One region of the Pseudomonas sp. LFM046 genome, then DNA from elsewhere that is predicted to be linked to it. Evidence: predicted binding sites of a transcription regulator. Region 1 holds the regulator's gene; each other region holds the start of a gene.
The links. Region 1 encodes FliA, which starts transcription of late flagellar genes. Its sites were predicted from a motif close to CTAAAGTTTNNNNNNNNNNNGCCGNTAA; they were not measured.

Region 1 (10,659 bases):
GCCCACACCATAGATGGTGGCGACGAAGGCCACGGCGATACCGCCGCCCAATTGGCTGGGGTCGGCCAGATTGCCCATCACGTGGATCAGGCCCATCACCGCGCCGATGATACCGATGGTGGGCGCGTAACCGCCCATGCTCTCGAACACCTTGGCGGCCTGCAGATCGCGGCCTTCCTGGGTGAACAGATCGACTTCGAGGATGCTGCGGATGGATTCCGGTTCGGCACCGTCCACCAACAACTGGAGGCCCTTGCGGGAATAGGGATCGGGCTCGCTGTCGGCCACCGGCTCCAGGCCCAGCAGGCCTTCCTTGCGCGCCGTCATGCTCCAGTTCACCACCCGGGTGATGCCACCGGCGAGGTCCACCTGGGGCGGGAAGAGAATCCAGCGGATGATGCCCAGCGCACGTTTGAAAATGCTCATGGGCGTCTGCAGGAACGCGGCGCCAAGGGTACCGCCCAGGACGATGAGTGCCGCCGGCCCGTTGAGCAGGGCCGCGGCATGGCCGCCTTCGAGGTAATTGCCGCCGATGATGGCGACGAAGGCCAGGATTACCCCGATGAGGCTCAGTACATCCATTACCGGGAAGTCTCCATTACATGCACGCCTCGACCAGGTGCCGGCCGATATCGTCCAGGCCGTAGACGGCGTCGGCCAGGTTGGCCTTCACCACCGCCATGGGCATGCCGTAGATCACACAGCTGGCCTCGTCCTGGGCCCAGACCTGGCTGCCACCCTGCTTGAGCAGACGCGCGCCTTCGCGGCCGTCGGCCCCCATGCCGGTCAGCACCACCGCCAGGACCTTGTCAGTGTAGGCCTTGGCTGCGGAGCCGAAGGTGATATCGACGCAGGGCTTGTAGTTGAGCCGCTCGTCGCCCGGCAGGATGCGCACCACACCACGACCGTCCACCATCATCTGCTTGCCGCCAGGGGCCAGCAGCGCCAGGCCGGGGCGCAGCACGTCGCCGTCCTCGGCTTCCTTTACGGAAATCCGGCACAGCTTGTCCAGGCGCTCGGCGAAGGCCTTGGTGAAGGCCGCCGGCATGTGCTGGATCAGCACCAGCGGCGCCGGGAAATTGGCCGGCAATTGGGTGAGCACGCGCTGCAGGGCCACCGGCCCACCGGTGGAGGTGCCAATGGCCACCAACCGGTAGGCTTTACGCTTTGGGGCTGCAGACGGAGCCGGGGCCGCCGGGGTCGGATGACTCGGCTGTGCCGGCGCGGGGAACGGGCGTGCCGGAGCGCTGGCGGCAGCCGCCGGCGCCGGATGCGGCGTGGCGCTGAAGCTGCTGTAGCGGCGGTTACTGCGGGCAATGCTGTGGACCTTCTCGCACAGCAGCTGCTTGACCTTCTCGGGGGTGCGCGAGATGTCCTCGAAGTTCTTCGGCAGGAAGTCCACGGCACCGGCGTCCAGGGCATCGAGAGTGACACGGGCGCCTTCGTGGGTCAGCGAGGAAAACATCATGACCGGGGTCGGGCAGCGCTGCATGATGTGCCGCACCGCGGTGATGCCGTCCATCATCGGCATCTCGTAGTCCATGGTGATGACGTCGGGCTTGAGCGCCAGCGCCTGGTCGATGGCCTCGCGGCCATTGGTGGCGGTACCCACCACCTGGATATTGGGGTCGGAAGAAAGGATTTCCGAGACACGGCGGCGGAAGAACCCGGAGTCATCCACCACCAGAACCTTGACTGCCATATATAAAAAAGCTCCTAGCGGGCGGCCTTTGCTGGCCGCCCCAGATCAGCCGCGGCGCGCGTAGTGCTTGAGCATGCTGGGTACGTCGAGGATCAGCGCGATACGGCCGTCACCGGTGATGGTGGCGCCAGACATGCCCGGCGTGCCTTGCAGCATCTTGCCGAGCGGCTTGATCACCACCTCTTCCTGGCCCACCAGTTGATCGACCACGAAGCCGATGCGCTGGGTGCCCACGGAGAGGATCACCACGTGGCCTTCGCCCTGCTCTTCCACCGCCGCGTCGCGGACCAGCCAGCGCTTGAGGTAGAACAGCGGCAGCGCCTTGTCGCGGACGATCACCACTTCCTGGCCGTCCACCACGTTGGTGCGGGACAGGTCGAGGTGGAAGATTTCGTTGACGTTCACCAGCGGGAAGGCGAAGGCCTGGTTGGCCAGCATCACCATCAGGGTCGGCATGATCGCCAGGGTCAGCGGGACCTTGATGACGATCTTCGAGCCCGAACCCTTCTGCGAGAACACGTTCACCGTGCCATTGAGCTGGGAGATCTTGGTCTTCACCACGTCCATGCCGACACCACGGCCGGACACGTCGGAAATCTCGGTCTTGGTGGAGAAGCCCGGGGCGAAGATCAGGTTGTAGCATTCCAGCTCGGTCAGGCGCTCGGCGGCGTCCTTGTCCAGCAGGCCCTTCTCCACCGCCTTGGCACGAAGCACGGCTGCGTCCATGCCCTTGCCATCGTCGGTGATCATCAGAAGGATATGGTCGCCTTCCTGCTCGGCGGAGAGCACCACCCGGCCGGTACGCGGTTTGCCGGCGGCTTCGCGTTCCTCGGGGGACTCGATGCCGTGGTCGACGGCATTGCGCACCAGGTGCACCAGCGGGTCGGCCAGGGCCTCGACCAGGTTCTTGTCCAGGTCGGTGTCCTCGCCCACCAGCTCGAGGTTGATTTCTTTCTTCAGGTTGCGCGCCAGGTCGCGGACCAGGCGCGGGAAGCGGCCGAAGACCTTCTTGATCGGCTGCATCCGGGTCTTCATCACGGCGGTCTGCAGGTCGGCGGTGACCACGTCGAGGTTGGACACGGCCTTGGCCATGGACTCGTCGCCGCTGTTGGCCCCCAGGCGCACCAGGCGGTTACGCACCAGCACCAGCTCGCCAACCATGTTCATGATCTCGTCCAGGCGCGCGGTATCCACACGTACGGTGGTTTCCGCCTCGCTCACGGCAGCCGGGCCAGCCGCGCCATTGCTGGCGGCAGGCGCGGCGGCCTTGGGAGCCGGCTCGGCCCTGGGTGCGGGCTTGGGCACAGGCGCAGGCGCCACAGCGGCTGCCGGACGGCTCGCAGCCGGAGCCGGAGCAGCCGCGGGCTCCTCGCCGGCACCGTTGAACTTGCCCTTGCCGTGCAGTTGGTCGAGGAGCGCTTCGAATTCGTCGTCGGTGATGTTGTCGCCACCCCCGGCTGCGGCTGGTGCGGGCGCTGGGGCAGCGGAGGCGACGGGCGCGGGGACAACGGCTTCCGAGGCACCGTTGAACTTGCCCTTGCCATGGAGTTGGTCGAGCAGGTCCTCGAACTCGTCGTCGGTGATCTCGTCACCGGCACCGGCAGTGGCCACGGCAGAGGCGGCGGCATGCGCGGCGACGGCCGTTTCCGGCTCGGTGGCGCCGGCGAACTTGCCCTTGCCGTGCAATTGGTCGAGGAGCGCTTCGAACTCGTCGTCGGTGATTTCGTCGGCCTCGGTGGCAACGGGCTCAGCCGCCAGGCTGGCGCTGTCACCCAAGGCGTCGAGCAATTGCTCGAACTCGCTGTCGGTGATGTCGGCGGACGCTTCGATGGGAGCAGGCGCTTTGACGACCGGCGCCGGCGCGGCCGGAGCGACGGGCGCCGCTTCGACGCCTGCCGGTTCGGCAAGGCGCGACAAGGCGGCGAGCAATTCAGGCGTGGCGGGCGTCGGTTCGCTGCGCTCGCGCACTTCGCTGAACATCTCGTTGACCGTGTCCAGGGCCTGCAGGACCACGTCCATCAACTCGGCATCCACGCGGCGCTCGCCCTTGCGCAGGATGTCGAAGACGTTCTCGGCGATGTGGCAGCACTCCACCAGCGCATTCAGCTGGAGGAAGCCGGCACCACCCTTGACGGTATGGAAACCACGGAAGATCGCATTGAGCAGGTCCATGTCGTCCGGGCGGCTTTCCAGCTCGACCAGCTGCTCGGACAATTGCTCCAAAATCTCGCCGGCCTCTACCAGGAAGTCCTGGAGGATTTCTTCATCGGCGTCGAAGCTCATAAGCGGGGCGCTCCCTAGAACCCAAGGCTGGATAGCAGATCGTCGACGTCGTCCTGTCCGGACACCACGTCTTCCCGTATATCGGCATGGATCTGCGGACCTTCACCCCTGGAAGGATTTTTTTGTTGTTCCAGCTCGGCGCGCAGCGCGTCGTGGTCGTGCTCGATGCCGGCGTAACGGTCTACCTGGCTGGCCATCATCACCAGCTTGACCAGGTTGCTCTCCACCTCGGTCACCAGTTGGGTCACGCGCTTGATGACCTGGCCGGTGAGGTCCTGGTAGTCCTGGGCCAGCAGGATGTCGTTGAGCTTGCTGGACAGAGCATCGGTGTCGCGTTGACTGCGAGCAAGGAATTGTTCGATACGGCGAGCCAGGTCGCGGAAGCCGTCCGCGCCGATTTCCCGACGCATGAAGCGCCCCCACTCCTCACCCAGCTGCTGGGCCTCGTCACTCAGGCCGTTGAGCAGCGGCGCGCTCTCTTCCACCAGGTCCATGGTGCGGTTGGCGGCCTTCTCGGTCATGTGCACCACGTAGGACAGGCGATCAGTCGCGTCGGCGATCTGCGACATTTCCTGGGCATGGGGCAGGTGCGGGTCGATCTGGAAATTGACGATGGCGTTGTGCAGTTCGCGGGTGAGCTTGCCCACTTCCTGGTACAGACCACGATCACGGACGTGATTGAGTTCGTGGATAAGTTGCACGGCGTCGGTGAAATTGCCCTTCTCCAGGCTTTCCACCAATTCCCGCGCACGGACTTTCAGGGTCGACTCGAAGTCGCCCAACAGGGATTCATTCTGGTCCATGGTGCCCTCGCGGCCGGTGTCAGCCGTTGACGCGCTCGAAGATCTTCTCGATTTTTTCTTTCAGGACCTGAGCGGTGAAAGGCTTGACCACATAGCCGTTCACGCCGGCCTGGGCCGCCTCGATGATCTGGTCGCGTTTGGCTTCGGCAGTCACCATCAGGACCGGCAGGTGCTTCAGGCGCTCGTCGGCGCGGACGGCACGCAGCAGGTCGATGCCGGTCATCCCGGGCATGTTCCAGTCGGTCACGAGGAAATCGAAGTTGCCGCTGTGCAGCATTGGCAGGGCCGTGGTGCCGTCGTCGGCTTCGGCGGTATTGGTGAAACCCAAGTCGCGCAAGAGGTTCTTGATGATGCGTCTCATCGTCGAGAAGTCGTCAACGATGAGGATTTTCATGTTCTTGTCCAAGTCAACCTCCGTACAGTCCCAAACGCCCCTCTTGCCGGGTGCGCCGTTCTAATCTGAAAGCGGTGTGCCGTTCAGCGCGCGCGCCATTCGCCGAGCCGCGCGCGCAAACGTGCCGCGCACTGGCTATGCAACTGGCTGACCCGCGATTCGCTGACCCCCAGCACTTCACCGATTTCCTTCAAGTTCAGTTCTTCGTCGTAATACAGCGCCAGCACCAGGCGCTCACGCTCCGGCAGGTTCGCGATGGCATCGGCCAGCGCGGCCTGGAAGCGGTTTTCTTCCAGATCTTGGGAAGGTGAGATTTGGGTGACACCGGCGTCCTCGTGCACGCCGCCATGCTCCCCTTCCTGCAACAGGTCGTCGAAGCTGAACAGGCGGCTGCCCAAGGTGTCGCTCAGGATGCCGTAGTAGTCTTCGAGACTCAATTCAAGTTCGGCAGCAACTTCCTGATCTTTAGCGTCACGTCCCGTTCGCGCTTCGATTGCACGAATCGCGTCGCTCACCATGCGGGTATTGCGGTGCACCGAGCGCGGCGCCCAATCGCCCTTGCGGACCTCGTCCAGCATGGCTCCGCGAATGCGGATGCCCGCGTAGGTTTCGAAGCTGGCGCCCTTGCTGCCGTCGTATTTCTTCGAGGCTTCGAGCAAGCCGATCATCCCGGACTGCATCAGGTCTTCCACCTGTACGCTGGCCGGCAGGCGCGCAAGCAGGTGATAAGCGATGCGCTTGACCAGCGGGGCATACCGCTCGATCAGCTCATGTTGCGAATCCCTTCCTTGTGCCTTGCCGTACATACGCAGTCCAGTAGCGGGTGTCATACAGGCGATTCCGCGGAGGGCTGTCTGACCAGCCGCTCGACGAAGAACTCCAGGTGGCCCCGCGGATTGGCCGGCAGCGGCCAGCTGTCGACCTTCTGCGCGATGGCCTTGAAGGCCAGCGAGCATTTCGAGCGCGGGAAGGCTTCATAGACCGCGCGCTGCTTCTGCACGGCCTTGCGGACCGACTCGTCGTAGGGGACAGCGCCAACGTACTGCAGCGCGACGTCCAGGAAACGGTCGGTGACCTTGGTCAGCTTGGCGAAGAGGTTGCGACCTTCCTGCGGGCTGTGGGCCATGTTGGCCAGCACGCGGAAGCGGTTCATGCCGTAGTCGCGGTTGAGCAGTTTGATCAGCGCGTAGGCGTCGGTGATGGAGGTGGGCTCATCGCAGACCACCACGATCACTTCCTGAGCCGCGCGGACGAAGCTGACCACGGAGTCGCCGATGCCGGCGGCGGTGTCGATCACCAGCACGTCGAGGTTGTCGCTGATTTCACTGAATGCCTGGATCAGGCCAGCGTGCTGCATGGGCGACAGCTGGACCATGCTCTGGGTGCCGGAGGCGGCCGGGACGATGCGAATGCCCCCCGGTCCCTGCAACAGCACGTCGCGCAGGTCGCACTCGCCATTGATCACGTCGGCCAGGGTGCGTTTGGCGGTCAGGCCGAGGAGAACGTCGACGTTGGCCAGACCGAGGTCCGCGTCCAACAACATGACGCGGCGGCCGAGATCGGCCAGGGCCAGCGAAAGGTTCACCGACACGTTGGTCTTGCCGACGCCACCCTTGCCGCCGGTCACCGCGATCACCTGTACGGGATGCATACTACCCATTTCAAATACCTTGCCTTAGGTCGACTGGGCCATTTGGCTGTCTAGCACCACCCACTCCGGGGCGGTTGTCAATTCTTCAACCGGCGCGCCGCGCCGGATTCTGGTAGAGCCCGGCGAACAGGTCGGCCATGGCTTCCTCGCTCGGGTCTTCCGGTGCCTGGAGGCTGACCGCACGACTCACGAGCTGGTGGCTGCGGGGAACCTGCAGATCATCCGGGATTCGCGGCCCATCGGCCAGATAGGCTACCGGGAGATGCTGGCCGATAGCCAGCCCCAGAACTTCACCCAGGCTGACCGCTTCGTCCGCCTTGGTGATGATGCAACCGGCCAGACCGCAACGCTTGTAGCTGTGGTAGGCCGCCTTGAGCACCTGGCTCTGACTGGTGGCGGCCATGACCAGGTAATTCTTCGCATTTATCGCCCGGCTTGCCAGCGATTCCAGCTGCATGGCGAGGGCTGGATCATTGGCCGGCAGACCAGCGGTATCGATCAGCACCACACGCTTGCGAATCAGGGGCGCCAGGGCCTGGACCAGGGACTGGCCCGGGTCCACCTGGGTGACCGACACGTTGAGGATGCGGCCCAGGGTCTTGAGCTGTTCCTGAGCGCCGATGCGGAAGCTGTCCATGCTCACCAGGGCGACGCTCTGGGCGCCGTATTTGAGCACGTAGCGCGCAGCCAGCTTGGCCAGGGTGGTGGTCTTGCCCATGCCGGCCGGGCCGACCAGGGCGATCACCCCGCCCTCTTCCAGCGGCTCGACCTTCGGCGTACGGATGGCATGGGCCAGGTGCGCCAGCAGCATGCGCCAGGCCTGGCGCGGATCCTTGACGCTGGCCACCTTGTCCAGCAGGACGCGGCCGAGATCAGCCGGCAGCCCCATGCGCTGCAGGCGGCGCCAGAGGCTGGCTTGCTGCGGACGACGGCTCTGCATCTGGCTCCAGGCGATGGAACCCAGCTGCACTTCGATCAGTTCGCGCAGGCCGCTCAACTCGAAGCGCATGGCGTCCAGGGCAGCCTGGTCCACGGCGGCGGGCTTCGGTGCTGCGACCGGCTCCACCGGGCGCGGTACCGGGCGTGGACGGCTCATGGCGGCGACCAGGGCGGCTTCCGGCAGCTCCGACTCGATGGCCGTCAGGGGCTCACCGGCGAACAATTGACGGTCCTTGCCGGCATCGGCCTGGGCGCGGGTGGTCAGCTCGGCCTGGGCTTCGGCGATGCGCGCCTGGGTCTTGCGCAGTTCGGCTTCGAGCGCCGGGTTCGGCTTGCTCGGCGCCGGGGCGGGCAGCGGGTAGTCCAGCGCAGCGGTCAGCTCGACGCCGCCGGCAACCCGGCGATTGCCGATGATGGCGGCATCCGCACCCAGTTCATCACGCACCAACTTCATGGCTTGACGCATATCGGCGGCGAAGAAGCGTTTGACCTGCATGGTCCTTGACCTCGGTTAGTTCTGCCCCACAGTCGAAACTATGGTGACCTGCTTGTTGTCCGGTATTTCCTGGTAGGCCAGTACGTGCATGGTTGGCACGGCGAGCCTTGCGAAGCGCGACATCATCGCCCGGATCGGCCCGGCCACCAGCAGGATCGCCTGCTTGCCGAGCATTTCCTGGCGCTGCGCCGCTTCCACCAGGGAACGTTGCAGCTTCTCGGCCATTCCGGGTTCGAGGAGAACGCCATCTTCCGAACCTTGTCCGGCCTTCTGCAGGCTATTCAGCAATATCTGTTCCAACCTGGGTTCCAGAGTGATCACAGGCAGCTCCGGCTCTAGTCCCACAATGCTTTGCACGATTGCGCGGCACAGCGAGACGCGCACCGCCGCCACCAGCGCGGCGGGATCTTGACTCTTGGGTGCGACGTTGGCGATGGCCTCGGCGATGGTGCGGATGTCCCGCACCGGCACCTGCTCCTGCAGCAGCGCCTGGAGCACCTTGAGCAGGGTGGACAGGGAAACCATGCCCGGCACCAGCTCTTCGGCCAGGCGCGGAGAGCTCTTGGCCAGGTTCTGCATCAGTTGCTGGACTTCTTCATGGCCCAGCAGCTCGTGGGCATGCTTGTGCAGTACCTGGTTGAGGTGGGTGGCGACCACGGTGCTGGCATCCACCACCGTGTAGCCAAGGGACTGCGCCTGGTCGCGCTGGCTGGCATCGATCCACACGGCTTCCAGACCGAACGCCGGATCCTTGGCGGCGACACCATTGAGGGTGCCGAACACCTGGCCGGGGTTGATCGCCAGTTCGCGGTCCGGATAGACCTCCGCCTCGGCCACGCTGACGCCCATGAGGGTCAGGCGATAGGCATTGGGCAGCAGGTCGAGGTTGTCGCGGATATGCACCGAGGGCATCAGGAAGCCCATCTCCTGGGACAGCTTCTTGCGAACCCCCTTGATCCGCGCGAGCAGTTGGCCGCCCTGGTTGCGGTCCACCAGCGGGATCAGGCGATAGCCGACTTCCAGGCCCACCAGGTCCACCGGGGTCACGTCATCCCAGCCCAGCTCCTTGGTTTCCTGGGCGCGCTGGGCGGGCAGCAGTTCCTGCTGACGCTTCTCTTCCTGGACCGCCTCTTCCTTGACCTTGTTCTGCTTCTGCCAGATCCAGTAGGCGCCGCCCGCAGCCACCAGGCCCAGGCCGACGAAGGACACATGGGGCATGCCCGGCACCAGGCCCATGGCGATGAGGATGGCGGCGGACACGGCCAGGGCCTTGGGCGAGGCGAACATCTGGCGGTTGACCTGCTGGCCCATGTCCTCGGAGGTGGACACCCGGGTGACCATGATGGCGGCAGCGGTCGACAGCAGCAGCGAGGGGAGCTGCGCCACCAGACCGTCACCGATGGTCAGCAGGGAGTAGATCCGGCCAGCGTCGGAGAAGCTCATGCCGTGCTGCAGCATGCCGATGGCCATGCCACCCAGCAGGTTGATGAAGAGGATCAGCAGGCCGGCGATGGCGTCACCACGGACGAACTTGCTGGCACCGTCCATGGAGCCGTAGAAGTCGGCTTCCTGGGAGACTTCGGTCCGGCGCTTCTTGGCCTCGGCCTGGTCGATCAGGCCGGCGTTGAGGTCGGCGTCGATGGCCATCTGCTTGCCGGGCATGGCGTCCAGGGTGAATCGCGCGCTCACTTCGGAGATACGCCCGGCACCCTTGGTGACCACCACGAAGTTGATGATCATGAGGATCGCGAAGACCACGGCACCGACGACGTAGTTGCCGCCCACCACCACTTCACCGAAGGCCTGGATCACCTTGCCCGCGGCGTCGTGGCCGTCCTGGCCGTGGAGCAGCACCACGCGGGTGGACGCGACGTTCAGCGCCAGGCGCAACAGGGTGGCCACCAGCAGGATGGTGGGGAAGACCGCGAAGTCCAGCGGGCGCATGGCGTACACGCAGACCAGCAGCACGACGATGGACAGCGCGATGTTGAAGGTGAAGAAGACGTCCAGCAGGAACGCCGGCACCGGGAGCGTCATCATGCCCAGCATGACCAGCACGAGCAGCGGCACCCCGAGGTTGCCACGCCCCATGCCCATCAGGTTGTTACGGACATTGCCGATCAGTTGCGTACGATCCACTGTTGCTCCCCTACCCCATTCGCGAAGCCCTGCTCCGCGCATCCAATCTTTTGACGCCTTCAGGTGGCGTCACAGCCCTTGTGCAAGAAGCTTTCCAACTTCGTTAAGGGGTTGATTCAGAGGAAGAATTCGGGAAATGACGTGTAGGGGCGAATTCATTCGCCAAGCAGACCGCAGGTCTGCCAGGGGGGGTTCTATGGGGCGGCTGCGCCGCCCTTGGCGAATGAATTCGCCCCTACAGAAAAGCGAGCG
Region 2 (10,659 bases), 1.1 Mb from region 1:
GGCCCCGGCGCAGGTCGTCGTCGTCCATGGCCGGCAGGTCGTCATGGACCAAGGAATAGGCATGAATCAGCTCCACCGCGCAGGCCGCGCCATCGGCGCGGGCCACGTCACCGCCCAGGGCTTCGCAGGCGGCGTAGACCAGCAGCGGGCGCACGCGCTTGCCGCCGTTCACCACGCTGTAGCGCATGGCCTGGTAGAGACGTTCCAGCGGGGCGAGCGGAGCGGTGAACAGCTCTTCGAGGGCCGCGTCCACGCGCTGCTGACAGCGGGCCTGATAGCTGGAAATCATGCTTGCTCATCCGCGTCGAATGGCGCTTCTTCCAGTTGACCGTCGCGCTCCAGCAGGATTTGCACTTTCTGCTCGGCCTGGTTCAGCGCGGACTGGCATTCCCGGGTCAGGCGGATGCCTTGTTCGAAGGCGCTGAGGGAGTCCTCCAGCGACAGCTCGCCGCTTTCCAGGCGTTCCACCAGGGCCTGCAGGTCGGCGAGGGACTGTTCGAAATCGGGGGTGGCTTTCTTGCGGGCCATGCTGCTGTCTCGCGGAGGTCAAATCGGGCGCGACACTAGCAGAGCCGCACCCTGCGCCGCAAATGAAGGGGGCGGATGGTTGCCGGGTTCAACCCGTAGGATGGGTGGAGCGGAGCGATACCCATCGATTCCACCGGTGATGGGTATCGCAAGCTCCACCACATCCTACGAACAGCCCCCCACAGACGCGCACGGGGCTCAGGTGGTGGCGAAGTAATAGGCCGTCATCCCGGCCCCCACGCCAATCACCAGCCAGCGCAACCAACGGGTCGGCAGGCGCCGGGCCAGGGCGCCGCCGGCGTAGCCACCGCAGCTGGCAGCGGCCAGCAGCACCGCGAGTTCGCTCCAGCTGACCCGGCCGGCGGCGACGAAGGTGACCACCGCGACGCTGTAGATGGTGCTGGACAGCAGGTTCTTCAGGGCATTGGCTCGCAGTAGCGGGTGGCCTTCGATGGAGAACGCCGCCAGTTGCAGGATGCCCATGCCCGCGCCGAAGTAGCCGCCGTAGAGGGCCACCAGGCTGTGGGAGAGGTGGCTGACCGGGCCGTGGGGCGGCAGGCCGCCTGCGCCGTGCTGACGGTTGATCAGCCGGCTCAGCCAGGGGCTGGCGGCGAACAGCAGGGTGGCGGCCAGCAGCAGCCAGGGAATCAGCTTTCGAAAGATTTCGTCACCGCCGGCCAGCAGGAGCAGCCCGCCCCCGAGACCGCCCAGCAGGGACACCAGCACCAGCGGCACCACGTAGCGTCCCAGGGGGCGCAATTGCTCCCGCGCTGCCCAACTGGCGGTCAGGCTGGCCGGCCACAGGGCCACGGCATTGGTGGCGTTGGCGGTCACCGGCGGCAGGCCGGTGGCGAGCAGGGCGGGAAAGGAGAAGAAGGTACCGCCACCGGCGAGGGCATTCATGCCGCCAGCGGCGAAGCCGGCGAGCAGCAGGATGAAGAAATCGTGGAGGCTCATGATCGGGCGCGCAAAAAGCCGCAGGTTACCGTCGGGGGTGAACGGTGGCAAAGGCCCGCCGAGTGGCGAGGTGCCTGGCTCCGCGCCGACCAGTGAGCCGAAACGCTGATGGGCGGGAGCCCGCAAACCTGCGGTAGCAGTAATCTGGCAACAACCGTATGGGGCGGGGGTAGTAGACCGCAGGGAAGCCCACTCCAATGACCTTTCCGAGCAGTAACAGGGGAAGGCGCAAGGGTTGATTCACTGTAAGCCAGCCTTGAGCGTCGGGCCGGATTCGAGTTCAGCAGTACTCGGAGCCGGCCTCTTTCATTTGGGCCTGGGAAACCTGCGCCTGAATCACCGGTTTTGCCTATTACGAATCGCGCCCTCAGGCTCCAACCCGTAGGGTGCGCCGTGCGCACCGGTGGTTGGACGTAGTGCCCAGTCCGACCTCTGAATCGGTGCGCGCAGCGCACCCTACGGTCCAGACCTGGCGCAAGGGGCCGGCCGCGTTACTTCACGTCAGCGTCTTCTGCACGGATGGCGAAGCCTTCGCGGTTGTCGCTGATGATGCGGAAATGTTCGCTCTGGCCCGGCTCCACATGGGCCGCCTTCTCGCGGCGCAGGCTCCCCTTGGAGCAGAGCGTGTCGTCCTGTTCATCGAGACCGATACCGATGATCCGATCCCCCGCCGGCACTTCGAAGGTGGCGACTTCGCCGATGCCGATGCGCGCGGCCAACTGGCGATCCACATGCACGGCGATGTAGCAGCCGCTGCCGAGCCCACCCATGTCGCGGTTCACGACTATCCTTCCACCTCCCTGCACCGGCTCCTGGAAGGCCAGCAGGCGGTCGGCGGGTACCTGGGATATCTGGTTGGAGTCGGCGCGGTAGGACGAGCAGCCGGCGAGCAGGATCAGGGAGACAGCGGCGCAGAACAGGCGCATGAGGCCCTCCTTGGGCGTAGGGGTCGAAAGGTGCTGCTGGAACTCTAGTGGATGAGCCGGGGATTGCCACGGACCGCTCTGGATCGCATCGCCAGGCCCTGTTCGGCGCTGTGCGAGTGACCCCACTCAACAGGCGGCGAATATCAGGTTCCTGGATGAAAGATCTCGGTCTGAGCCAGGGCAGATTCATCTACGAACGGTCGGCTAACGGAAATAGTTTGGCGCCACAATGCTGGCGAAAAGGACGGAATTCACCCGCATTGGCAGACGTTCGAGAAGGGTGAAGTCCAGTTGGGGCGGGGGTTTCGTCGTCATGCGAGCCTCGGTTTCGGGGCAGCATCAGTGGCGGCGGCCATGCAGGGGTAACCACGACGAGCGGGCGAGGCGACCGACGCACACCGGCGCGTTCTTTTCCGGCACGTGCTTTGCTCACCGTACAGCACCCAACAACCCCAAGGGCCGAGCCCTCCGAAGGGAGAGAACATGATGAAAGTGCCCGCTCTGGTGCTGTTCAGCATCGTCGCGACCGGCGCCGTCAGCGCCCAGGCCGATATCTATCAGGTGACCTCCGTCGACGGCCACATCACCCTCACCAATGTTCATCGTTCTGTCCACAAAGGCGTCCGCCCGCACCGCGAGGCTCCGATGCTGGCCTGGGCGCCGAACGTGATGAAGCCCAGGGTCAGGCGCCCGTACACGGCGCTGAACAAGCCGCCGCACAAGTCGGCCCCACGCTATGCGCTGATCGTGGCGCAAGCGGCCTTCGAGTACGACCTGCCGACCGAGCTCCTGCACGCGATGATCAAGACCGAATCCAACTACGACCCGAAGGCGGTTTCGCCCATGGGCGCGGCCGGGCTGATGCAATTGATGCCGAAGACCGCGCGCCATCTGGGCGTCCGGGACGTGTTCGACCCGGTCGCCAATGTCCGGGGCGGGGCGCGCTACATCAAGAGCCTGATGGACATGTTCGACAACAACCTGACCCTGGCCCTGGCCGCATACAACGCCGGACCCGGAACCGTACTCGCCTACGGTCGCGCCATTCCTCCCAACCCGGAAACGCAGCGCTATGTGCCCAGTGTGCTGGGTCACTACAAGCGTCTGCTGGCTGACGCGAAACGACCCCGCTAGTGGGGGGCAATCCCCAGATACGGGGACAGTGCCGCGCCTGAATTCTCACCCCTCGGAAACCACACCGCCGTGACCATCAGACCGCCAAGCGTTTGCCGAGCGCGGTCCTGAACAGCGCACCTCTCCTAATCGAATCCGCCCCGGCCGTGACTGACCGATCCCGCTCGGCAGGGCCACGCTCACCTCCCCCGGTTGTCCACCATTCCGCGCCGCCAGCGCACCCGCCTGCCTGAATCGTCCATCAAGACCGTTGCCCGAAAGGGCCTCGGCTCCGGCGGACATTGCGCAACGGCAGCCGCGAAGGTGGGGATGCCCCCCCATAGCTGGGTGAATCCGGGGCTATCCGCCATGCGGGCGAAAGGGGCAGGAGGCCGGGGAGACCGTCTGCGGCGGGCCTTTCCGGTGGGCCTGGCAGAAGCGGCCTGCTTTATGCACCGACACCATTGTCCAAGGCCGCCCGGTTGGCACGACGGGTAGAACCCATCACGCAACGCATTAGGAAAGCTTCCATGAGCGCTCTGTCGGTGATCTGGGATCGGTACGCAACCGGCAAGACGGGCGATTCGCCGCCCCCGCCCTTCAACCTGCAGCGCTGGCTTTCGCTGGCGAGCCTGGGGGTGATTGCCAGCGTGGCCATCGGCCTGGGGATCATCTCCACCCGTTTCGTGGTGACCGAGAGTATCGAGCGCGACGCCATGCTGAGTTCACAGTTCATCCAGTCCATCGCTTCGACCGAGGTCCGCCACATGGCGCTGCCGGCGAGCATGACCATGGGCGAGCTGCTGGATGACCGCCAGGACGGCCACCATCCACAGAGCATGCTGGAGGCGCGGCAACAGGCGCGCAGCGAATTCCTCGACCACATCTCCATGCTGCCGGACGCCCTGCTGGCCAATATCTACGGCGCCGACCGGGTGATCGTCTGGTCCACCAACCCCACCCTGGTGGGCAAGGACATGTCCGGCAACCAGGACCTGGAGAAGGCCTTCTCTTCAACCGTCCAGGTGGCCTCCAGCTATGACGAGGTCACCGCTGGCCGCACCGAGCAGAAGTTCATCCGCGCGCCGCGCACCCTGTTCATCGAGAACTACATCCCGCTCCTGGACGATGCCGGGAACGTGGCCTCGGTGGTGGAAATCTACAAGGAGCCCCAGGACCTGGTGCTGCGCATCCAGCGCGGTTTCGCGCTGATCTGGCTGGCCACCAGCGTTGCCGGCGGGCTGATCTACGTCGGCCTCTACGGGAGCGTGCGGCGCGCCTCGGGCCTGGTGGCCCGGCAGCAGAGCCAGCGGGTCGCCGATGAAACCTTCGTCGCCCTGGGGGAAATGTCCTCCGCCGTGGCCCACGGCCTGCGCAACCCGCTGGCCGCCATCCGTTCCAGTGCGGAGCTGGCCCAGGACAGGGTGCCGCCGCCGGCGCGCAAGAACATCGCCGACATCATCGGCCAGGTGGATCGCCTGTCGACGTGGGGGCGCGAGCTGCTGATCTCGGCGCGGCCGCCGTCCGGGGAACCCGAGGCGGTGGAACCGATCGCGGTGATCAGCGCGGCGCTGCACGGCTTCGACCAGCAGATCCGCCGTTCCGGGGTGCGGGTGGAGTTCGTGGCCGAAGCGGCGCCGGCGGTGATCAGTCACCGGGTGCTGCTGGCCCAGGTCCTCAGCAACCTGTTCGCCAACGCCCTCGAGGCCATGCCCAACGGCGGATTGCTGCGCATCGAGGTGAAGCCTGACGACAGCGGCAAGCGCCTGCTGCTGGCCATCACCGACACCGGCCAGGGCATGACCCGCACGCAGGAAACCCTGGCCTTCAAGCCCTACTACAGCACCAAGCCAGGCGGCCTGGGCGTGGGGCTGGTGGTGGCGAAACGCATCATGGAACGCTTCGGCGGCCAGGTCAGCCTGAGCAGTCGTGAGCGCAAGGGCACCCGCATCTGCCTCAACTTCAAGGTCGCCGGGGGGCGGTTCTAAATGGAACACAGCGTACTGATCGTCGAAGACGACGAGATTCTGGCCGGCAATATCCAGACCTACCTCGAACGCAAGAACTTCGAGGCCGTGGTGTGCCATTCGGCCGAGGAGGCCCTGGACCTGTTGAAGGACCAGGTTCCCGATGTCCTGCTCACCGACAACTCCCTGCCGGGCATGAGTGGCCACGACCTGATTCGCGAGGTGAGCGCTCGTGCGCCGCGGATCAAGCCGATCATGATGACCGGCTACGGCAACATCGAGGACGCCGTGCAGGCGATGAAGGCCGGCGCCTTCCACTACGTGACCAAGCCCGTGGTCCTGGCCGAGCTGAAATTGTTGCTGGACAAGGCGCTGGAGGCCCAACGCCTGGAGCACAAGCTGGACTTCTACCAGAGCCGCGCGGCCCAGGACGCCGGCCTGGCGGGGCTGATCGGCGAGTCGCCGGCCATGCTCGAACTGAAATCCCTGGTGCGCCAGTTGCTGTCGGCCGAGGAGCGCATGGTCGGCGAGAACCTGCCGGCGGTGCTGATCGAGGGCGAGACCGGCACCGGCAAGGAGCTGATCGCCCGTGCCCTCCACTTCGAGGGCGCGCGGGCCAGCGGGCCTTTTGTCGAGTTCAACTGCGCCTCGATTCCTGCCCACTTGCTGGAGGCCGAACTGTTCGGCCACGAGCGGGGGGCCTTTACCGATGCCAAGGACCGTCGCGTCGGCCTGGTGGAAGCGGCGGATGGCGGCACGCTGTTCCTCGATGAAGTGGGCGAGCTGGACCTGCAGCTCCAGGCCAAGCTGCTCAAGTTGCTGGAGGACCGCACCATCCGCCGTATCGGTTCGGTGAAGGAACGCAGGGTCAACCTGCGCATCATCAGCGCCACCAACTGCAACCTCGAGCAGATGGTGCAGCAGGGCAAGTTCCGCCGGGACCTGTTCTTCCGCCTGCGCATCATCGCCATCCGCGTGCCGCGCCTGTATGCCCGTGGCGACGACGTGCTGCTGCTGGCCCGGCATTTCCTCACGCAGCACGGCAAACGCTACGGCAAGCCGGGGCTGCAGTTCTCCACGGAAGCCGAGCACCTGCTGCGCAGCTACAGCTGGCCGGGCAATGTACGCGAGCTGCGCAACATGCTGGAGCAGACCGTGCTGCTGGCCCAGGGGCAACTGGTGACCGCCGCGCAGCTGCATATCTGCCCGACCCTGGTGGACGATTCCTCTGGCCAGTTCCACGCCCGGAACGGCGGCAATGGCCATGGCGCCGAGCCCGAAGTCGAGCGGGACAGGGTCGTCAGGATGCTCGACCGGACCGACTGGAACATCTCCAAGTCCGCCCGCCTGCTGGGCCTGACACGGGACATGCTGCGTTACCGAATCGAGAAACTGGGCCTGGTCAGGCCGGATCGCCGTCACTGATCCGCCACCCGGCTCCGGCCCCCATCGGCGCCACCTTTCCCTAGCACTCCCTCTTGCCGGTTCGGGAGACGGAGACCCCTTGTGGCCGGGCTGCGATTCCTGCTCGCATCGCCGCATCGTCCACCGGGGCCGGTGCCCTCCCACCGACCCCGATTTCTTATTCCGGGCGCCAGCCTCGAAAGAGGCTGGCGCCTTCGCCGTTCAGCGGGCCGCGACGACCGGGTGTCCGGCAACCGGGGGGCTGGCGACCGACGGCCTTGAACGGCGCCATCCTCTGCCGACTCCAATAGGTACAGACCTTGTTGGTCTCATGAGGTGCAGCATGGGCAGTGACCGAAGAAGCGGCCTTTCTGGAAACGACCCCCTTCGCCAGGCGGACTTCCCGCGCTGGCTGATCGATCCTGATTGCGTCGACCTGGAATTGGAGCGCGACCCGGACGATCCGCTGTTCGATACCACCCTGGACGATGCCGAAACGTTCCGGCATTCCCACCGGCCTGAAAGAGAATTGCTTTGAGCTGTGGAGTTGCCTGAACAACTAGTGGCAGAATGCGATCAAGCGACAAGGACGTCACCCATCCCCTCAGGCCAGGAGCCGGCCGACTGCCTCTAAAGTTCTCTTCGGAGTTTCCGACACAAGAGGAAAGCCGCGGAGAACGGCGGCTGAACCAGAACCTCGAACGGAATCCCCTTCATGCCGCTGCTGCGCAACGTCAGCCTGCAGACCAAGATTCTGCTGGCTTTCACCCTGGTCAACCTGATCAGCATCGCGACCTTCATCAGCTACGCCCAGTACGTCAAAGCCATCGATATCCGTGCGCAGATGGACAACCGTTTGCGGGCGGCCGCCCATGCGGTGCCGCGCCTGCTGGGGAGTGACTACCTGGACCGCGCCCGCAGCGCCGATGGCCTGAAGGAAGGGGAGTACCTGCAACAGGTGCGCAACCTGGGCGAGTACGCCGCCGAGGTGGACCTGAAATTCGCCTACACCATGATGGTCGACAGCGGCGGCCAGGTTTACTACCTCTCCGACGGCGCCAGCACCGAGGACATCGCCGGGGACAGCTACGCCAAGCACCTGGAGCACTACGAGGACGCCAGCCCGGCGGTGATCCGGGCGGCCCGCAGCGGCCAGCCGCAGTTCGATGAATACACCGACAGCTACGGCACCTTCCGTTCGATCTTCCTGCCGCAGCACACCGCCAGCGGCCAGCCCTACGTGGTGGGCGTGGACGTCACCCTGGCCAGCCTGGATCAGGCCATCGCCGACAGCCTGCGCAGCCTGCTGCTGATCGGCGCGGTCACCCTCGGCTTCGGTCTGCTGCTGTCCTGGCTGGCCACGCGCATGCTGGTGCGCGCCATCCATCAACTCACCGGCCAGCTCAACCACATTGCCGACAGCCGCGACCTGTCCCGCTCCCTGGTGGTGGTCAGCGGCGACGAACTGGGGCAGATGGGCGCGCGCCTGTCCTCCCTGCTGCAGGACCTGCGGCAGACCCTGTCCGGCGCCTCGGGCATGGCCGACTGCAACCAGCAGCTGGCCGAGACCTTCCTGCAGCGTGCCGACGACATCACCCGGCAGATCCAGCAGGCGGCCCATCAACTGGCGGATGTGGATCAGCACGGCCAGTCGATCCAGCAGGCGGCGGGGCATTCCTCCAGCCTGGCGGGGGCGGTGCGCGCCAACCTGGAGCGCGCCAGCGGCGAGCTGAGCCGCGCCCACCAGGAACTGCAACGGCTGATCGGCGATGTCCATGGCAGCACCTCGGCCAACGTCGAACTGGCGTCCGACCTGGATGGCCTGAGCCGCGAAGCGGAGCAGATCGGCCAGGTACTGCAGATGATTGCCGGCATCTCCGAGCAGACCAACCTGCTGGCGCTGAACGCCGCCATCGAGGCCGCGCGTGCAGGCGAGGCCGGCCGTGGCTTCGCCGTGGTCGCGGACGAAGTGCGCAAGCTGGCCGGTCAGACCCAGAGTGTGCTGGCCGACGCCCAGCGCGTGATCGACCAGGTCACCCAGGCCATCCGCCAGATCGCCCAGCGCATGGGCAGCACGGCGGAGCGCTCGCGGGCGCTGGCCGGCGACGCCGATGAGGCACTGGAAACGCTCGACGCACTGGTGCAGCAGATGAGCCAGGTGAGCACCACCGTCGATCAGGCCCTGGCCAGCAGCGAGCATATCCAGCACTCCGTGGCCGACATGTCCGGGCGCCTGGGTGGCATGCGCGACGCCTTCGAGCACACCCGCCAGGATGTGGACGCCATCAACCGCTCCGCTGCCGAGCTGGGCGATACGGCGCGGGCCCTGAAGAGCGGCCTGGGCGTGTTCCGCACCTGACCGGCGGCGGGGATGAACACAGCCCCCCCGAGGGTGAAGACCCTCGGGGGTTTTGTCGTTCTTGGGTCTCTGTTTTTCCCGCTGCCCCTGTCGTGAGCCCGTGGAGTTGCAGTGCCTTGACCCGCGTCATGGCGGGCGGGACGGCGCCCGGCATGATTCCGCCTGAATGCCAACAGCGGAGGCCTGCGGGCCGGGGAGGGCGTGTGGGGTATCTGTTGCTGAAATTCGTGCACCTGACAGCGGCGGCGTTCTTCGTGGGCGGGGTGTTCTTCGAGGTGATGATCCTCAGCCGTGCGGCGCGGGCCCTGGAGCCGGACGCCCGGGCGCAGTTGGGGAAGGCGCTCGGGCAGCGGGCGCGGCGGGTGATGCACTGGGTGGTGCTGGCGCTCTTCGGCGCCGGCCTTGGATTGGCCTGGCATTACCGGGCGGTCTTGCACGCGCCTTTCGCCAGCACCTTCGGCACCTTGCTGGTGCTGAAGATCTGCCTGGCGCTGAGCATCCTCGGGCACTTTCTGGGCGTGGTTTACCTGATGCACAGCGGCCGCATGACACCCGCCCGTTCACGGCTGATCCACGTCAGTGTGCTGGTGCAGATGCTGGCCATCCTGTTCCTGGCCAAGGCGATGTTCCTGCTGGGCGGGTAAGGGGCGGACCCGTCTTCGGGCCGATCTCGGGCATGCCAATTGTCAGGCGTCAGCGGATCAGGTGCCGGCAGGGCTCTGGCACGCTAAAACCCACGGCAGGCGCGGTGTCCAGGCAGTTTCCTCCCTGAGCGGAATGACGGTCGGGAAAGGGCATTCGCCGCCTGTCCTGCCATCTGCGCTCGATGTCTGACGTTGCTGGCAATCTGCCTGCCCGGAACCTATACAGAGACGGCGAACCCTTAATACCAAAGTTAGTTTTTCAGGGGGGCTAGGACTCAATGTCGGCCCGTACAGAAACCATTCGCGTGATGTTGATCGATTGCCGTCCCGTCGTTCTCGCGGGCCTCCAAGACCTGATCAATGCCAGAAAGCCCCGGATGGAGGTGAGTGGCCAGGCCACCACCTACGCCAATGCGCTGGAGCTTGCCCATCAACTGCGTCCCGACGTCAGCTTCTTCAGTTTCTTTCCGGATGCGCTAGAACCGCTGGCGGTCATCGCCGGGCTCACCCGCAGTGCCGAAATCAAAGTGCTGGTGCTCAAGGGCCTTTACGACGCCGTGCCCGTTACCGAGGCGATAGAGGCCGGTGCGCGCGGTGTCGTGCTGGCGGAAGCCCCGGAGGAGTCCATCACCCAGGCCATCATCAAGGTCCACCACCGCGACAACGGCTTGGATATCGCTTGGGCCGGCGGGATCTCCGGCATTTCCGTAAAGGGGCACGCCCCCGCCAATGGCCGTTCGGACCGCCCGAAGCACGAGCAG
Region 3 (10,659 bases), 2.9 Mb from region 1:
CATGAAAACAAAAAGAAAGTTGTGCGTTGCCCTCATCATCTGCGCCTTCGGTGCTGCCTACGCTGCCGTACTGATGCGCCCGCTGCCGCCGTCCCTGGCCGCCACCCAGTACTGCCCTCCTGCTTACCCCACCTGCGTCATGCCGGTTGCATCCATCGGCTCGATGCTGCCCTGATCGCGCGGACCTCCCGCGACTGACCGGTGCCGAGCCGCCCAACGGCCCGCGACCGGATGCCGCACAGCTGCCACGGATTCGGCAGCCACGTGCCCAATCCACGCGCCTTGCGGCCTGGCGGCCTGCTCGATGCCATCTGATATGGTTTTTGCCGGCTGATCTGAATCTGTTTTGCCCATCAGTGCCTTCCTATAGTCCGCCTCGCCGTAACAGCCTGATGGGCACTGATCATGAGCGAGAGAATCCCGGCGCAGGTCATCGAGGTCACCCCGAGCCTGCCGCCCATAGCCAGCAAACCCCTTTCCGCCACCAACGGACCTGTCCACACCCGCCGCTTCACCGGCTTCTACCGCGACCTGCGCCGCGTCGGTGCGGGCCTCCTGTGCCTGTTGTTCTTCGGCACCCTCTGGCTCGACTGGGACGGTCGCCAGGCGGTGCTCTGGAGCCTGGAACAGAGCAAGTTCTACATCTTCGGCGCTACCTTCTGGCCGCAGGACTTCATCCTGCTGTCGGGGCTGCTGATCATCTGCGCCTTCGGCCTGTTCTTCATCACGGTGTTCGCCGGCCGCGTCTGGTGCGGCTACACCTGTCCGCAGAGCGTCTGGACCTGGATCTTCATGTGGTGCGAGCAGGTCACCGAGGGTGACCGCAACCAGCGCATCAAGCTGGCCGCCGCGCCCTGGAGCGCCGGCAAGCTGCTCCGCCGTGGGGTCAAGCACGGGCTGTGGCTGGCCATCAGTCTGGCCACTGCGATCACCTTCGTCGGCTACTTCACCCCGGTCCGGGAATTGGTGGCCAACCTGTTCACCTGGGAGATCGGCGGCACCGCGCTGTTCTGGGTGATCTTCTTCACCGCCGCCACTTATATAAATGCGGGCTGGATGCGCGAGCAGGTGTGCATCCACATGTGCCCGTACGCCCGCTTCCAGAGCGTGATGTTCGACAAGGACACCCTGATCGTCTCCTACGACGCCGCCCGCGGCGAATCCCGTGGCCCGCGCAAGAAAGACAGCGACCCGAAAGCCCAGGGGCTGGGGGACTGCATCGACTGCCAGATGTGCGTCCAGGTCTGCCCCACCGGCATCGACATCCGCGATGGCCTGCAGATCGCCTGCATCGGCTGCGCCGCCTGCATCGACGCCTGCGATTCGATCATGGACCGCATGGGCTACGCCCGAGGCCTGGTCGGCTACAGCTCGGAGCGCGCCCTGGAAGGTGGCCGGACCCGGCTGCTGCGGCCGCGCCTGATCGGCTACGCCACCGCCCTGGTGCTGATGATCGTTGCCCTGGGCTGGATGGGCGCCACTCGCCCGCAGTTGTCGGTGGATGTGATCAAGGACCGTGGCATGTTCCGCGAGAACGCCGCCGGCGAGATCGAGAACATCTACAACCTCAAGTTGATCAACAAGACCCAGCGCGCCCAGCGCTATGTCGTCGAACTGGCCGACACCGCGGGGTTCCGCCTGCAGGGTGAGCACCAGGTGAGCATCGGCGCCGGTGAGATCCTCTCGCTGCCGGTCTCGGTGGCCCTGACCGACGACGGCGGCCCGGCCGGCTCGCGGCCCCTGCGCTTCGTGGTACGCAGCCTGGATGACCCGGCCACCGAAGCCAGCGCCGGCAGCACCTTCGTCAGCCCGAGGCGTTGACCCATGGCCCGGGATCATGGCGGCGCACGCGCCGAGCGCTTAGAGTTGGGCACCGCCCTGCTGCTGCCCACTCAGGAAAAGATGAAGCGCTACGAGAAATTCGCCGACGAGATCGCCGAGCTGATCCGCACCGGAGTCCTGGCGCCGGGTCAGAAGGTGCCCTCGGTGCGCCACGCCAGCCGCACCTACGGGGTGAGCGCGTCCACCGTGTTCCAGGCCTACTACCTGCTGGAAAGCCGCGGGCTGATCATGGCCCGAGCGCGCTCCGGCTATTTCGTCTGCGAGCACGTGCGCCGGCCGCTGCCGGAACCCCAACCCGGGCCCCGGGAAGCGGCGACCACGGAAGTGGATGTCAGCGAGCTGGTGTTCTCGGTACTGAGCTCCATCAAGGACCCGGACACCGTGCCCTTCGGCTCGGCGTTCCCCAGCCCGGAACTCTTTCCCCTGCCCCGCCTGGCTCGCTCCATGGCCCACGCGGTGCGGGAGATGGACCCGCGCTCCACGGTGGCCGACATGACGCCGGGCAACCACGCCCTGCGCCGGCAGATCGCCCTGCGCTACATGGTCGGAGGCCTGCCGCTGCCCATCGAGGAGCTGGTGATCTGCAATGGCGCGCTGGAAGCCCTGAACCTCTGCCTGCAGGTGGTGGCCCGCCCCGGGGACCTCGTGGCCATCGAGGCGCCAGCCTTTTATGCCAGCCTGCAGGTGCTGGAGCGCCTGAAGCTGAAGGCGGTGGAAATCCCCGTGCATCCCCGCGACGGCATTGACCTGCAAGTGCTGGAAGACAGCCTGGAACGCCTGCCGATCAAGGCCTGCTGGTTCATGAGCAACTTCCAGAACCCGCTGGGAGCCAGTCTCTCCGAAGGCAAGAAGCGTCAGTTGGCGGCGCTGCTGGCCAAGCACCAGGTGCCGATGATCGAGGACGACGTCTACGCCGAGCTGTACTTCGGCCAGCACGCGCCCAAACCGGTGAAGGCCTTCGACACGGAAGGCCTGGTGATGCACTGCAGTTCCTTCTCCAAGAGCCTGGCACCGGGTTACCGGGTCGGCTGGGTGGCCGGCGGACGCTTCGCCAGCCAGATCGAGCGGCTGAAGCTGATGACCAGCATCTCCGCCTCGGTGCCGGCCCAGGCGGCCATCGCCGACTACCTGCAACACGGCGGCTACGACCGCCACCTGCGCAAGCTGCGCTATGCCCTGGAAAGCCAGCGCAACGCCATGCTGGCGGCGGTGGCCCGGCACTTCCCCGAAGAAACCCGGGTCAGCCAACCGGACGGCGGCTACTTCCTCTGGCTGGAATTCCCTGAGCAGGTGGACTCGCTACGCCTGTTCCAGCTCGCCCTGGCCCAGGGCATCAGTATCGCGCCGGGGCCGATTTTTTCCGCAACACGGCGTTTCGGCCATTGCGCTCGGCTGAACTTTGGTCATCCCTGGAGCAATTCCAGCGAACAAGCGATGGAAACTCTCGGCAGAATTATCCGGTCTCTCACCGGAAACCTCTGACTGCCGAACGATAGAAATTCTTCACATTCCAGGGGGGCTCCATTAATGGAGCTTTCCCGTTTGCTTGTTATAATTTGCAATGTTCTCGGTGGGTACGAAGTGACGTTTGCTTTGAACCCCTGAATAGTCGCAGGGTCTTTCCGATGTGCGTGGGAAAGTACCGTTTAATTGCGACAACTGAACTTTGTCCTACAAAAAGCCGCGCCAACGGCTTGGACCGGGTAAGCGACGCCATGGGGGCCAAGGCCTCTAGACTGCCCATTCCACTTCAAGACCATTGATCAAAGAGACGGAAAGAACAACGTGACGAAAGACGAACTGCGCGCCGAGCTCGAGCGCCAGGCGCAACGTTACAAGGACGTATACGGCGGCGAAATTACAACCTATGCCGCGCAAAGGGACCCTGAGCGAAAACCCTGGCGCAAGAAACCCAGCCTACTGGACAAGAGCTTCGAAAGAGAAATCGAGAAGATCGAGAAGGAACTCCGGCAGGACCCCTGACAGATTGTCGCACCCGCCAGCCGGGTAACCGCTCGAATTGATTTGCGACAACTAAGTCGTGGGTCACCAGAAGCCGCTCGGCATCCGGGTCTGGGCGGCGACCGGTTTTCTGGCATAATCGCGGCCCCTTTCCGACCCAGTCACTAAACCTTCATGTTCGATCTCTTCAGTGGGCTTGATGCCTGGCTGGTGCTGAGCCTCTGTCTCGCCCTGGCATTCGTCCTGACTTTCGAATTCATCAACGGCTTCCATGACACCGCCAACGCGGTGGCCACCGTCATCTACACCAAGGCGATGTCGCCCTACCGGGCGGTGTTCCTTTCGGGGGTCTTCAACTTCCTCGGTGTGCTGCTGGGCGGCGTTGGCGTGGCCTATGCCATCGTCCACCTGCTGCCGGTGGAGCTGCTGATCAACGTCAATACCGGCCACGGCCTGGCCATGGTGTTCAGCCTGCTCACCGCAGCGATCGCCTGGAACCTGGGCACCTGGTACTTCGGTATCCCGGCCTCCAGCTCCCACACCCTGATCGGTTCGATCCTGGGCGTCGGCCTGGCAAACGCCCTGCTCACCGAAATTCCGCTGTCCGAAGGCGTGAACTGGGGCAAGGCCATCGATATCGGCCTGTCGCTGATCTTCTCCCCGGCGGCAGGCTTCATGGTTGCCGCCCTGGTGCTGCTGAGCCTGAAGTGGCTGTACCCGCTGTCGAAGATGCACAAGACGCCGGAAACCCGTAAGGAGCTGGATGAGAAGAAGCATCCGCCCTTCTGGAACCGTCTGGTGCTGGTGCTTTCCGCCATGGCGGTGAGCTTCGTGCACGGCTCCAACGACGGCCAGAAAGGCGTCGGCCTGATCATGCTGGTGCTGATCGGCATCGTCCCGGCCAAGTTCGTGATGGACCTCAACAGCACCACCTACCAGATCGAGCGTACCCGCGACGCCGCGATCCACCTCAGCCAGTTCTACCAGCGCCACTCCGATACCCTCGGTGAGATGCTGGCCCTGGGCAAGAGCAACGGCAGCGACATGCCCAAGCTCTACCGTTGCGATCCCAAGCAGACCGAGCCGACCATCGCCGCCCTGCTCCGCGACCTCAACGGTATCGCCAGCTACAACGACCTGAGCGACGAAGCCCGCATCGAGGTCCGCCGCTACCTGCTCTGCCTGGACGACACCGCGAAGAAGGTAGGCAAGCTCTCCGAGCTGCCGGCCCGCGAGAAGGCCGACCTGGAGAAGCTGCGCAAGGACCTGACCGCCACCACCGAATACGCGCCCTTCTGGGTGATCCTGGCCGTCGCCCTGGCACTAGGCATCGGCACCATGGTGGGTTGGAAGCGCGTGGTGCGCACCGTCGGCGAGAAGATCGGCAAGCACGGCATGACCTACGCACAGGGCATGAGCGCGCAGATCACCGCTGCCTGTGCCATCGGCCTGGCCAACATCTACAGCCTGCCGGTCTCGACCACTCACGTACTGTCCTCCGGCGTCGCCGGCACCATGGTCGCCAACAAGAGCGGCCTGCAAGGCGGCACCGTGCGCAACATCCTGATGGCCTGGGTGCTCACCCTACCCACCTCGATGGCGCTTTCCGCCGGCCTGTTCTGGCTGGCCATCACCTTTATCGTCTGATTTGGACGAGCATGAAAAAGGGCGCCTTCTGGCGCCCTTTTTCGTTCTGGACCCTACAGGGCCTGATTCTCCTCAGCGACGCTTGCTACCGCCCAGCAGCGAGCCCATCAGCCCACGCACCAATTGCCGGCCGATCTGGTTCGCCGCCTGGCGTACCGCCGTCTTCATGACCTGGCTGGCCAGGCTGCCGAGCAGTTCACCGGCCAGGTCGCCCATGCCGGGCCCACTCGACGCCTTGCCACCGCTCGGCTCAGGCGTCTCGGCGGGAGCCTGGGCCGCGCGGGCAGTGAGCATTTCATAAGCCGACTCACGGTCGATGGCTTTGTCGTAGCGGCCGGCCTGGGGCGAGTTCCGCACCAGCGCGACCCGTTCGCTTTCGTTCAGCGGACCGATGCGCGACTGCGGCGGGGCGATGGCAACCCGCTGGACCACAGCCGGGGTGCCCTTCTCTTCCAGGGTGCCCACCAAGGCTTCACCGATTCCCAGTTCGGTGAGTACCGACAGGGTGTCGAAGGCCGGGTTGGGGCGGAAACCGTCGGCCACCGCGCGCAGGGCTTTCTGTTCCTTGGCAGTGAAGGCCCGCAGGCCGTGCTGGATGCGCAGGCCGAGCTGGGCCAGCACGTCGTCCGGCAGGTCGCTGGGGGACTGGGTGACGAAGTAGACGCCGACGCCCTTGGAGCGGATCAGCCGGACCACCTGCTCCAGGCGCTCCTGCAGGGCCTTCGGGGTATCGCTGAACAGCAGGTGGGCCTCGTCGAAGAACAGCGCCAGCACCGGCTTGTCGGCGTCGCCGCGTTCGGGGAGCTGTTCGAACAGTTCCGCCAGCAGCCACAGCAAGAAGGTGGCGTAGACCTTGGGCGCCTCGTGCACCAGGCGACTGGCGTCCAGCAGATGGATGCGCCCGCGACCATCGCGATCGGGCTGGAGGATGTCCTCCAGTTGCAGGGCTGGCTCGCCGAACAGCGCTTCGGCGCCTTGCTGTTCCAGGGTGGCCAGGCGCCGCAGCAGGGCCTGGGCGGATGCGCCGGCGAACAGGGCGCGATCCTCGCCCAGCAGCTCCGGGTGATCCTTGAGGTGGTTGAGCAGGGCCTTGAGGTCCTTGAGATCGAGCAGCAGCAGGCCCTCGCGGTCAGCCACCTGGAACGCGGCGTAGAGCGCGGCCTGCTGGCTGTCCGTCAGCTCCAGCAGGTTGCCCAGGAGCAGCGGGCCCATTTCGCTCAGGGTGGTGCGCAACGGATGACCGGACTGGCCGGCGACATCCCACAGGGTGACCGGATAGGCGCGGGGCTGGTGGCCCAGCCATGGCATGGAGGCAATGCGTTCGGCCACTTTGCCCTGGGGATTGCCGGCGGCGCCCAGGCCGCAGAGATCACCCTTGATGTCCGCGGCGAACACCGCCACGCCGGCATCACTGAACACTTCGGCCAGGCGCTGCAGGGTCACGGTTTTGCCGGTACCGGTGGCACCGGCGATCAGGCCGTGGCGGTTGGCCAGTTTCATGGCCTGGGAAACAGCATTGCCCTCTTGGTCAGCACCAAGAATCACGGAACGTTGATCGGGCATTTTGCCCTCCTCGGATTAAAGCTTTCACAGGGTCCAGCCGATACATAAACCGACGTTTCTACTCAGTTTTTTCAGCACTCGTGTGCCAGAAGACTGGTGCCTGACCCAACCGGACGCAAGCAAACATGATCAAAAACCTCAGGTTCAGCCACAAGATTCTGCTTGCCGCCTCCCTGGTGGTAATCGCAGCTTTCTCGCTGTTCACCCTGTACAACGATTACTTGCAAAGGAATGCGCTCCGAGACGACCTGGAAAACTATCTGCATGAAATGGGCGATATCACCGCCAGCAATATCCAGAACTGGCTTTCGGGCCGGATCCTGCTGGTGGAAAGCGTGGCCGAATCCCTGGCCGCCAACCCTTCGCCTGACGCGGTGCCAACCCTGCTGCAACAGCGGGCACTGGCCTCCACCTTCGTCTTCACCTACTTCGGGACTCAGGAGGGGCACTTCACCATGCGTCCTGACGACCCCATGCCCGATGGCTACGACCCGCGCACCCGCCCCTGGTACCAGGCCGCGAAGAGCGCCGGTGGCACGACCCTGACCGAGCCTTACGTGGACGCGTCCACCGGCAAGCTGACCATGACCATTGCCACGCCGGTGCAGTCCCTCGGTGTGGCGGGCGGCGATCTGGGCCTGGATACCCTGGTGAAGATCATCAACGCCCTGGACTTCCGCGGCACAGGTCACGCCTTCCTGGTCAGCGCCGACGGCAAGATCCTGGTGCACCCGAACAAGGACCTGGTGATGAAGACCCTGCGTGACGTGTTCCCGCAGAACACGCCGGCCATCGGCAGCGACTTCAGCGAAGTGGAGTTCGATGGTGCCACCCACATCATCACCTTCACCCCGATCAAGGGCCTGCCCTCGGTCAACTGGTACCTCGGCCTGTCGATCGACAAGGGCAAGGCCTACGGCATGCTCAGCGAGTTCCGCGCCTCGGCCATCGTCGCCACCCTGATCGCCGTGGTGCTCATCATCATGCTGCTGGGCATGCTGATCCGCGTGCTGATGCAACCGCTGCACACCATGGGCCGCGCCATGCAGGACATCGCCCAGGGCGAAGGCGACCTGACCCGCCGCCTGGTGATCCACGCCCAGGACGAGTTCGGCGAGCTGGCCGGCGCCTTCAACCGCTTCGTCGAGCGCATCCACGGCTCGATCCGCGAAGTGTCCTCGGCCACCGCCCAGGTCAACCAGGTGGCCAAGCTGGTGCTGAATGCCTCCAACTCGTCGATGAGCAATTCCGACGAGCAGGCCAATCGCACCAACAGCGTCGCCGCCGCGATAAACGAACTGGGCGCCGCCGCCCAGGAAATCGCCCGCAACGCCGCCGATGCCTCGCACCAGGCCTCCTCCGCGCGCACCCTCGCCGAGGACGGCCGCCAGGTGGTGGAGCGCACCATCCAGGCGATGAACGAGCTGTCCGGGAAGATCCGTGCCTCCTGCGGCAACATCGAGACGCTGAACAGCAAGACGGTGAACATCGGCCAGATCCTCGAGGTGATCAAGGGCATCTCCGAGCAGACCAACCTGCTCGCCCTGAACGCCGCCATCGAGGCCGCCCGCGCCGGGGAAGCCGGCCGTGGCTTCGCCGTGGTCGCCGACGAGGTGCGCAACCTGGCCCACCGCACCCAGGAATCGGCGCAGGAAATCCAGCAGATGATCGAGGAGCTGCAGGTCGGCGCCCGCGAGGCGGTCACCACCATGACCGAGAGCCAGCGCTACAGCGAGCAGAGCGTGGAGATCGCCAACCAGGCCGGCCAGCGCCTGGGCAGCGTGACCCAGCGCATCGGCGAGATCGACGGCATGAACCAGTCGGTGGCCACCGCCACCGAGGAACAGACCGCCGTGGTCGACTCGCTGAACATGGACATCACCGAGATCAACACCCTCAACCAGGAAGGCGTGGAGAACCTGCAGGCCACCCTGCGCGCCTGCGCCGACCTGGATCAGCAGGCGGTGCGACTGCAGCAGCTGGTGGGGAGCTTCCGTATCTGACACCGGGAGAAGGGACGGCTTTCACGTAGGGTGGACCACGCTTTTTCGGTCCACCAATCGTCGTTCGGCCGGGCGCCGCTGGTGGATAAGAAGAGCGTTATCCACCCTACGAAACTGGCTATCACACCTACGAAACTGCAAGGCAAGACCGTAGGTTGGCGCCGAGCCTGCGAGGCCCAACGATCCTGGCATCAACTCCGCGTGTTGGGCTTCGCTTCGCTCAGCGCCAACCTACAAGAGCCGTCCCCCTGTAAACCGGAAAGGCGCCCTAGGGCGCCTTCTTCTTGTCTTCCTCTTCCTGCACTTTCCGCCACAACTCCTCCGCACCGGGAAACTCAGTGCCGTTCTCCTCGCTCAGCTCATCCGGGTCGTAACGCCGGACACAGCCTTCGCCCAGAGTCGGTGGCGGGCTGGAGGTGGCGCGGTCGCGTGGGTCGGCCATGGTCGGGTCCTCAGACTTCCGGGGGTTGATCGGAGGCATGTTGGGCGAAGGCCTTCACCGCGCGCAACACGTCGCGGCGACTGATCTGGCCGACCAGCACGCCGTCCTCCACCACCGGGAAGCGCCGACGCCGTTCACGCAGAAAGCGCTGGCAGGCCTCGATGATGTCGGCATCCGGGGATAGGGTCTCCAGCTGCGTGGACATGTAGCTGCTGACGCTGCCGCCGGCGCCCTCCTGACAAGCGCCAGACAGAATGCCACGCAGGCAATCGCCCTCGGAGAGCATGCCAATCAAGTGGCCCTGGGAGTCCACCACCGGCGCACCGGAGATTCGGTGTTCCAGAAGTCGATCGATGGCCAGGAAGAGGTCGGTATCAGACCTGAAGGTCACCAGGTGGCGCGTCATGCAATCGCGCACCTTGATGGACTTGAGCATGGGCGGGCTCCTCTGCCGGTTGACCAGCGCGGGCGCCCGCCATCGGGATCAGTCGAAGACGACTGTCTTGTTGTCGTGCACCAGTACGCGGTCTTCAAGGTGGTAGCGTAGCCCACGGGACAGGACCATCTTCTCCACGTCCTTGCCGAGGCGAACCATGTCCTCGACGCTGTCGCGGTGGGTCACGCGAACCACGTCCTGCTCAATGATCGGACCGGCGTCCAGCTCTTCGGTCACGTAGTGGCAGGTGGCCCCGATCAGCTTCACGCCACGCAGGGAGGCCTGGTGGTAGGGCTTGGCGCCGACGAAGGACGGCAGGAAGCTGTGGTGGATGTTGATCACCTGGTGGGCGTAGCGCTTGCACAGTTCCGGCGGGAGGATCTGCATGTAGCGGGCGAGCACCACGGTATCGGCATTGTGCGCCTCGACCAGGCGGGAAACCTCGTCAAAGGCCGGCTGCTTGTTCTTCGGATCCACCGGCACGTGGAAATAAGGAATGCCGTGCCACTCCACCATGCTGCGCAGGTCGTCGTGGTTGGCGATGACGCAGGGAATATCGCAATCCAGTTCACCGCTGTGCCAGCGGTGCAGCAGGTCGGCCAGGCAGTGAGACTCGCGGCTGGCCATCAGCACGACGCGCTTCTTCACTTCGGAGTCGGTCACCCGCCATTCCATGGAGAACTCCCGGGCGATGGGCGCGAACGCCTGGCGCAAACCGTCCAGATCGAAAGGCAGGGAATCGGCGCGGATTTCATGGCGCATGA

Region 2: the regulator FliA is predicted to act here: its motif matches at 7,526-7,553, upstream of TQ98_RS23390 (methyl-accepting chemotaxis protein).
Region 3: the regulator FliA is predicted to act here: its motif matches at 7,031-7,058, upstream of TQ98_RS05030 (methyl-accepting chemotaxis protein).

The regions. Positions count from the first base shown of each region.
Region 1 covers NZ_JYKO02000001.1:4,008,018-4,018,676, forward strand. Annotated here, with positions in the region: gene TQ98_RS18535 (flagellar motor protein) at 1-582, opposite strand, end outside; gene TQ98_RS18540 (chemotaxis response regulator protein-glutamate methylesterase) at 599-1,702, opposite strand; gene TQ98_RS18545 (chemotaxis protein CheA) at 1,748-3,985, opposite strand; gene TQ98_RS18550 (protein phosphatase CheZ) at 4,000-4,788, opposite strand; gene TQ98_RS18555 (chemotaxis response regulator CheY) at 4,808-5,182, opposite strand; gene fliA (RNA polymerase sigma factor FliA) at 5,266-6,012, opposite strand; gene fleN (flagellar synthesis regulator FleN) at 6,009-6,842, opposite strand; gene flhF (flagellar biosynthesis protein FlhF) at 6,919-8,268, opposite strand; gene flhA (flagellar biosynthesis protein FlhA) at 8,284-10,407, opposite strand.
Region 2 covers NZ_JYKO02000001.1:5,071,360-5,082,018, reverse strand. Annotated here, with positions in the region: gene ispA ((2E,6E)-farnesyl diphosphate synthase) at 1-289, opposite strand, end outside; gene TQ98_RS23425 (exodeoxyribonuclease VII small subunit) at 286-528, opposite strand; gene TQ98_RS23420 (sulfite exporter TauE/SafE family protein) at 727-1,485, opposite strand; gene TQ98_RS23415 (3-isopropylmalate dehydratase) at 1,977-2,411, opposite strand; gene TQ98_RS23410 (lytic transglycosylase domain-containing protein) at 2,895-3,545, shown strand; gene TQ98_RS23405 (HAMP domain-containing sensor histidine kinase) at 4,055-5,512, shown strand; gene TQ98_RS23400 (sigma-54 dependent transcriptional regulator) at 5,513-6,916, shown strand; gene TQ98_RS23395 (hypothetical protein) at 7,239-7,433, shown strand; gene TQ98_RS23390 (methyl-accepting chemotaxis protein) at 7,611-9,254, shown strand; gene TQ98_RS23385 (membrane protein) at 9,458-9,898, shown strand; gene TQ98_RS23380 (response regulator transcription factor) at 10,177-10,659, shown strand, end outside.
Region 3 covers NZ_JYKO02000001.1:1,063,265-1,073,923, reverse strand. Annotated here, with positions in the region: gene TQ98_RS27735 (hypothetical protein) at 2-175, shown strand; gene ccoG (cytochrome c oxidase accessory protein CcoG) at 406-1,821, shown strand; gene mapR (GntR family transcriptional regulator MpaR) at 1,903-3,324, shown strand; gene TQ98_RS05045 (hypothetical protein) at 3,628-3,825, shown strand; gene TQ98_RS05040 (inorganic phosphate transporter) at 3,979-5,451, shown strand; gene TQ98_RS05035 (helicase HerA-like domain-containing protein) at 5,524-7,014, opposite strand; gene TQ98_RS05030 (methyl-accepting chemotaxis protein) at 7,140-9,017, shown strand; gene TQ98_RS27865 (hypothetical protein) at 9,286-9,459, opposite strand; gene TQ98_RS05025 (CBS domain-containing protein) at 9,470-9,895, opposite strand; gene purU (formyltetrahydrofolate deformylase) at 9,944-10,659, opposite strand, start outside.